3 regions of the Kineosporia succinea genome follow, and region 1 is predicted to be linked to each of the others. Evidence: predicted binding sites of a transcription regulator. Region 1 holds the regulator's gene; each other region holds the start of a gene.
The links. Region 1 encodes HrcA, which represses chaperone genes, less so after heat shock. Its sites were predicted from a motif close to GNTNGCACTCGGNNNNNCCGAGTGCNANC; they were not measured.
Positions count from the first base shown of each region.

Region 2: groL (chaperonin GroEL) is a predicted target of HrcA. The motif match lies at 1,509-1,537, and genes of this name have one in related genera.
Region 3: J2S57_RS07560 (FmdB family zinc ribbon protein) is a predicted target of HrcA. The motif match lies at 1,109-1,137, and genes of this name have one in related genera.

Region 1 is NZ_JAUSQZ010000001.1:4,325,169-4,327,362, forward strand. It holds gene J2S57_RS18660 (DUF3097 domain-containing protein) at 1-99, opposite strand, end outside; gene hrcA (heat-inducible transcriptional repressor HrcA) at 347-1,366, shown strand; gene dnaJ (molecular chaperone DnaJ) at 1,468-2,194, shown strand, end outside.
Region 2 is NZ_JAUSQZ010000001.1:1,918,248-1,920,441, forward strand. It holds gene groL (chaperonin GroEL) at 1-1,349, opposite strand, end outside; gene J2S57_RS08470 (bifunctional 3'-5' exonuclease/DNA polymerase) at 1,639-2,194, shown strand, end outside.
Region 3 is NZ_JAUSQZ010000001.1:1,712,332-1,714,525, reverse strand. It holds gene J2S57_RS07565 (SAF domain-containing protein) at 1-586, opposite strand, end outside; gene J2S57_RS07560 (FmdB family zinc ribbon protein) at 734-1,087, opposite strand; gene ribD (bifunctional diaminohydroxyphosphoribosylaminopyrimidine deaminase/5-amino-6-(5-phosphoribosylamino)uracil reductase RibD) at 1,352-2,194, shown strand, end outside.

The DNA.
Region 1 (2,194 bases):
CACGTCCTCGACCACCAGGCCGGCCACGGCCGGTTCTTCCCGTAGTTTCGGCTTGACCCGGGCGTTCGCCAGGACGTCCCCCGCGTACCGGTCACCCACGCGTCCCTCCTTTGATGCACCTGTTCGTGCACCTGTGGCCTGTGGGCCGCGCGCGGAACCGGGCATCCTGGGCAGACTGGGAACCATGGCGGGACGGTAACCAGGGGGCGCCAGGAGACCTAGCCGACCCGCCGGGGACACACGCGGGTCGCTCCGGGGACGTAAACTGGCACTCCGGCAGCGTGAGTGCCAGGGTTTCCGCACCGGCCGTCACGGTCAGCGACTGAGTTGGAGAAAGGTGGGTGGCATGAGCGAGGAACGCAAGCTCGCCGTGCTGCGCGCCATTGTCGAGGACTACGTCGAGACACGGGAGCCGGTCGGGTCGAGAGCGCTGGTCGAGCGGCACTCACTCGGTGTCTCCCCGGCCACCATCCGCAACGACATGGCCGCCCTGGAAGACGAGGGCTACATCGCGCAGCCCCACACCAGCGCCGGCCGGGTGCCCACCGACAAGGGCTACCGCATGTTCGTCGACCGGCTGAGCGGTGTGAAACCGCTGTCCACGGCCGAGAAGCGGGCCATCCAGACGCTGCTCGACGGTGCCGTCGATCTGGACGACGTGGTCAACCGCACGGTGCGCCTGCTCGCCCAGCTGACCCGTCAGGTCGCGGTGGTGCAGTACCCGTCGCTGAGTCGTTCCACCGTGCGGCACGTCGAGCTGGTCGCGCTCGACACCACGCGGCTGCTGGTCATCCTCATCACCAACACCGGCCGGGTCGAGCAGCGCATCGTGCCGATGACGGCCGAGTTCGCCGAGGACACGTTGGCCGGGCTGCGGGGGCGGCTCAACCAGGCCGTCGCCGGGCGCCGGCTCACCGACGTGAGTGCCCTGGTGGCCGGCCTGCCCGAGCAGTTCGACCACAACGACCGCGCGCTGGTGCGGTCGGTGCTCGACGCCCTCGAGGACTCGCTCAACATCGAGCGCGAAGAACGCATCGTGCTGGCCGGCACGGCCAACCTGGCTCGTTCCGGGCCGGACTTCGTGCAGAACATCGGCCCGGTGCTGGAGGCCATCGAGGAGCACGTGGTGCTGCTCAAACTGCTCACCGAGATGGCCGACGGCGCCGGGGGAGTGGGCGTGCTGATCGGCCGCGAGACCGCTCACATCGGCCTGCAGGAAGCATCGGTCGTCTCGAGCGGTTACGCCTCGCAGGGAGAGGTCGTCGCCCGCCTGGGCGTTCTCGGCCCGACCCGCATGGACTACCCGAACACGATGGCCGCCGTACGCGCCGTCGCCCGGTACGTGTCCCGGATCCTGGCATCGTGAGCATCGCCAGGGGCCCGGAGCCCTGAGACCCGGGGGTCCCGTAGCATTCCGCACCGCCTTGCACTCTTTCACTGCACCGATCTGGAGAGAACACAACCGCCGTGAGCGATTACTACGAGGTGCTCGGGGTTTCCCGGACGGCCAGCCCCGAGGAGATCAAGAAGGCGTACCGGAAGCTGGCACGTCAGCTGCACCCGGACGTCAACCCCAGTGAGGAGGCGGCCGAGCGTTTCAAGGAGGTCGGCCGCGCCTACGAGGTTCTCTCCAGCACGGAGAAGCGTCAGGCCTACGACACCGGGGGTGACCCCAACGGCAACGGCGGTTTCGGGGCCGGGTTCGGCTTCACCGACATCTTCGAGACCTTCTTCGGTGGCGGCGCCGCCGGGGGCGCACGGGGCCCGGTGCCCCGTCAGCGCCGCGGTCAGGACGCCCTGATCCGGATCGAGATCGACCTCGCCGAGGCGGCGTTCGGCGGTCAGCGCGAGCTGCAGCTCGACACCGCCGTGGTCTGCCCGGTCTGCAGCGGCAGCTGCTGCCAGCCCGGCACCCAGCCCGAGATCTGCGACGTCTGCAAGGGCCGCGGCCAGACCCAGCGGGTGGCCCGGTCGTTCCTCGGCCAGGTCATGACCACCCAGGCCTGCGTGAACTGCCAGGGCTTCGGCACCGTGATCCCCAGCCCGTGCCTGGAGTGCTCGGGCGAGGGCCGGGTGCGCTCGCGTCGCAGCCTCACCATCAAGGTGCCCGCCGGTGTCGAGACCGGCACCCGCATCCAGCTCTCCGGCCAGGCCGAGATCGGCCCGGGCGGTGGCCCCGCGGGTGACCTCTACG
Region 2 (2,194 bases), 2.4 Mb from region 1:
TTGAGCGGGGCCTCGACGGCGACCTTGACGATGTTGGCGCCAGTGGCCTCGTCGCCGGTCAGCTCGAGCTTGCCGAAGGCGACGACCGAAGCCTGCAGCAGCGCGACGCCACCACCGGCCACGATGCCCTCTTCGACGGCAGCCTTGGCGTTGCGGACCGCGTCTTCGATGCGGTGCTTGCGCTCCTTGAGCTCCACCTCGGTGGCCGCTCCGGCCTTGATGACCGCAACACCGCCGGCCAGCTTGGCCAGGCGCTCCTGCAGCTTCTCGCGGTCGTAGTCGGAGTCGCTGGCCTCGATCTCGTTGCGGATCTGGCTGACGCGGCCGGCGATCTGCTCGGCGTCACCGGAACCCTCGACGATCGTGGTCTCGTCCTTGGTGATGACGACCTTGCGGGCCTGGCCCAGGAGCTCCAGGCCGGCGGTCTCGAGCTTGAGGCCGACGGTCTCGGAGATGACCTGGCCACCGGTCAGGATCGCGATGTCCTGCAGCATGGCCTTGCGGCGGTCGCCGAAGCCGGGCGCCTTGACGGCGATCGACTTGAACGTGCCCTTGATCTTGTTGACGACCAGGGTCGACAGCGCCTCGCCGTCGACGTCCTCGGCGATGATCGCGAGCGGCTTGCCGCTCTGGATGACCTTCTCGAGCAGGGGCAGCAGGTCCTTGACCGTGCTGATCTTGCCCTCGACCAGGAGGATGTACGGGTCGTCGAGGACGGCCTCCATACGCTCCGGGTCGGTCACGAAGTAACCGGAGATGTAGCCCTTGTCGAAGCGCATACCTTCGGTGAGCTCGAGCTCGAGCCCGAAGGTGTTGCTCTCCTCGACGGTGATGACGCCTTCCTTGCCGACCTTGTCCATCGCCTCGGCGATGAGCTCGCCGATCGCGGGGTCAGCGGCGGAGATGGACGCGGTAGCAGCGATCTGCTCCTTCGTCTCGACCTCCTTGGCCTGCGCGAGGAGCTCGGCGCTGACGGCCGTCACAGCCGCCTCGATGCCCTTCTTCAGGGCCATCGGGTTGGCGCCGGCGGCGACGTTGCGCAGACCCTCGCGAACAAGAGCCTGGGCGAGCACGGTGGCGGTGGTGGTGCCGTCACCCGCGACGTCGTCCGTCTTCTTCGCGACCTCCTTGACCAGCTCGGCGCCGATCTTCTCGTAGGGGTCCTCGAGCTCGATCTCCTTGGCGATGCTCACACCGTCGTTGGTGATCGTGGGGGCGCCCCACTTCTTCTCCAGAACGACGTTGCGGCCCTTCGGCCCAAGGGTCACCTTGACGGCGTCGGCGAGCTGGTTCATGCCCCGCTCGAGGCCGCGACGGGCTTCCTCGTCGAACGCGATGATCTTGGCCATCGTGTGGTGTTCCCTCCACGTGGGTGGGTTGCTGGCCAGGGAGATGCCCGCGACGGACGGAACGACGCCCGACGGTCCTGTCCCGCCCGGCACCGGCCCTCATCCACCTGGCCGTACTCGCAAAGCTGTCACTCTCACTAGAAGAGTGCTAGTTCAATGATTAGCACTCGACCCTGGTGAGTGCAAACCTCGCGGGCGGTGCCGGAGGGCCGTTCGTGCAGTGTTCTCCTGAGCGCTGAACCGGGTCCGGACCCGCGCGCCGCCAAGACTGTCGGTGGTCGGTGGCAGCATGGGATTCGTGTCGGGCGGTGCGGTGAACGGCGGGCTGTCCGCTGCTGACGTGGTCGCGGCGGGGCGGGTTCTGGTGGTGCGGGCGGGCGCCGGCTTTCTGTTGCAGGCGGTCGACGCGTCGGGGCGCGCGGTGGGGGCGCCGGCGCGGGTGAGCGATCTGGCGTCCGAGGTCGCCCGGCTGGAGTCCGGGGGTGCGCCGGGCGCCGGCTCGACCAGTTTGGGCTCGACCGGTTCGCACGCTGCCGGTTCGGGGACGGCCAGTTCGCGGATGGCCAGCTCGGCTGCGGCCAGTTCGGGGGCGGCGGGGCCGCGCTGGGTCTGGTGGCGCACGGCCGAGGTGCATCCGCTGTTGCTCGAGGCCGGGGTTCGGGTGGCGCGGTGTCATGACCTGTCGGCCGTGGAGAACCTGCTGCACACCTACGAGGGCGAGCCGTTCGTGCCACCGCAGTCGGCGGGGCGGGAGGCCGCGGCAGCCGCCGCCGCGGCCTCGCGGCGGGGCACGCAGATCTCGTTGTTCGGTGAGGGGGAGGCGGGTGGTGGAACCAGGATGCGTG
Region 3 (2,194 bases), 2.6 Mb from region 1:
CCGGCAGCGTGCGCGGTGGGTCAGGAGCCGCCACCCGCACCGTGACCCAGATCGCGAGCAGCACCAGCACCACCGACACGGTGCGCCGGTGGCGGGCCAGCAGAAGGCGGGCTGTGCGGACGCGTCCGCTGCCGAGCCTTGGCGGGTGCCTCACCGCTCGGTACCGGGCCAGCGCCCGGGACTCCTTGAGTCGCCGCAACCACTGAGCCCCATTGGGTTTCGGTTGGGGGTCCGACCAGGCCGACGGTGGCCAGTCGGCCGTCGGGCTGAGCGGCCGGGAGGAGCCGGGCCAGGTGGAGCCGGGCCGGGAGGAGCCGGGCCGGGAGGAGCCGGGCAGCCGGGAGGAGCCGGGCCAGGTGGAGCCAGGCCAGGAGGAGCTGGGCCAGGTGGAGCCAGGCCAGGAGGAGCTGGGCAGCCGGGACGAGCCGGGCCGGGAGGAGCCGGGCGGCCGGGAGAGGAGGTCGTCGTCCCACTCGTGCCCCGCATCAGTGAGACGAGAGGCGTCGGTGCGTGTTTCGTCGTCGAACAGGTGGTCTCCCGAGCGCCCCGGTACCCATCCGACCCCGTCCTTACCCGTCACTGCCATGCCCACCACGCTAGGGAAACCGTCCCGCCCCCGGCGCCCCCACGCGTCCCCCTGTGGAAAAACCCCGCCTCCGACCCACCTGTGGAAGCCCCCCAACGCGACCACCCCCGCGACCCGGAGGGCGCGGGGGTGGGAAGGCGGATCAGCTCAGGCGGCGCTGCTGCCGCTCGACGCCGACGTGGAGGCCGGCGTGCTGCTCGACGACTTGGAGTCCGACGACTTGCTGCCGGACGACTTGCTGTCGGACGAGGTCGAGGAGCTCGAGGAGTCGGACGACGTCGTGGTCGACTTGCTGTCGGACGAGGTGGTGGTGCTGGAGTTCGAGCCGCGCGAGTCGTTGCGGTAGAAGCCCGAGCCCTTGAACACGATGCCCACCGAGTTGAAGACCTTGCGCAGCTTGCCGCCGCACTCCGGGCACTCGGTCAGAGCGTCGTCGGTGAACGCCTGCTGTGCCTCGAAGCCGTGGTTGCACTCGGTGCACGCATAGACGTACGTGGGCACGTCGTCCTCCTGTAAGCCTGGGCTGGCACTCTCTGCCGTTGAGTGCCAACAGCATAATGCACCCGAGGGTGTCGCTCCGACGGATGACCAGGCGAGAATCACCCTGGCGGCAGTGGAACAGGACCGGGGGGATCTCCATTCCCGCCTGCCAGTATCGGGTCTGACCAGGTCATCCGTCAGGATCCCCGACCGGCTGCGGGCCGGGCCGACCGGGGGAAAGACCGCGGGGCCGGCACCTGCCCAGACCGAGAGACGGGACTGCGAATGGCGAGCGACGCCGAGATCCGAGCGATGCGCCGGGCGATCGAAGTGGCGGCCCGGGGGCTGCCGACGGCCCTGCCCAATCCGGTCGTGGGGTGCGTGCTCCTCGATGAGGCGGGCACCGTGGTCGCCGAGGGCTGGCACGAACGGGCCGGGGGACCGCACGCCGAGGTCGCCGCCCTGAACGCGGCCGGCGGGCGGGCCCGGGGCACCACCGCCGTGGTCACGCTCGAGCCCTGCGACCACACCGGGCGCACCGGGCCGTGCTCCGAGGCCCTGATCGCGGCGGGCGTCAGCCGGGTCGTGATCGCGGTGCCCGACCCGACGGACACGGCCGGGGGAGGGGCCCAGAGACTGCGGGAAGCCGGCATCGAGGTCGAGATCGGCGTGCTCGAGGACGAGGCCGTGCAGGGTCTGGAACCGGGCGAGGGCAACGAGGTCTGGCTGACCGCGGTGCGCAACCGGCGTCCGTTCGTCACCTGGAAGTTCGCGGCCACGCTGGACGGGCGGGTCGCCGCCCAGGACGGCACCAGCCAGTGGATCACCAGCGTCGAGGCCCGCGGCGACGTGCACCGGCTGCGCGCCCAGGTCGACACCATGCTGGTCGGCGTGGGCACGGTGCTCGCCGACGACCCGATGCTCACGGTGCGGGACGCCGACGGCAATCCGGCCGGCCGTCAGCCCCTGCGCGTGGTCGCCGACACTCACGGCCGCACCCCGAAAGACGCGCGGATCCGGGGGGACGACGCTCCCACCTGGATCGCGACCGGCGCCGAGGTGGGGCTCACGGCGGACGGCACACTCGACCTGCCCGCCCTGATGACGCAGCTGTACGCCCGCGACCGG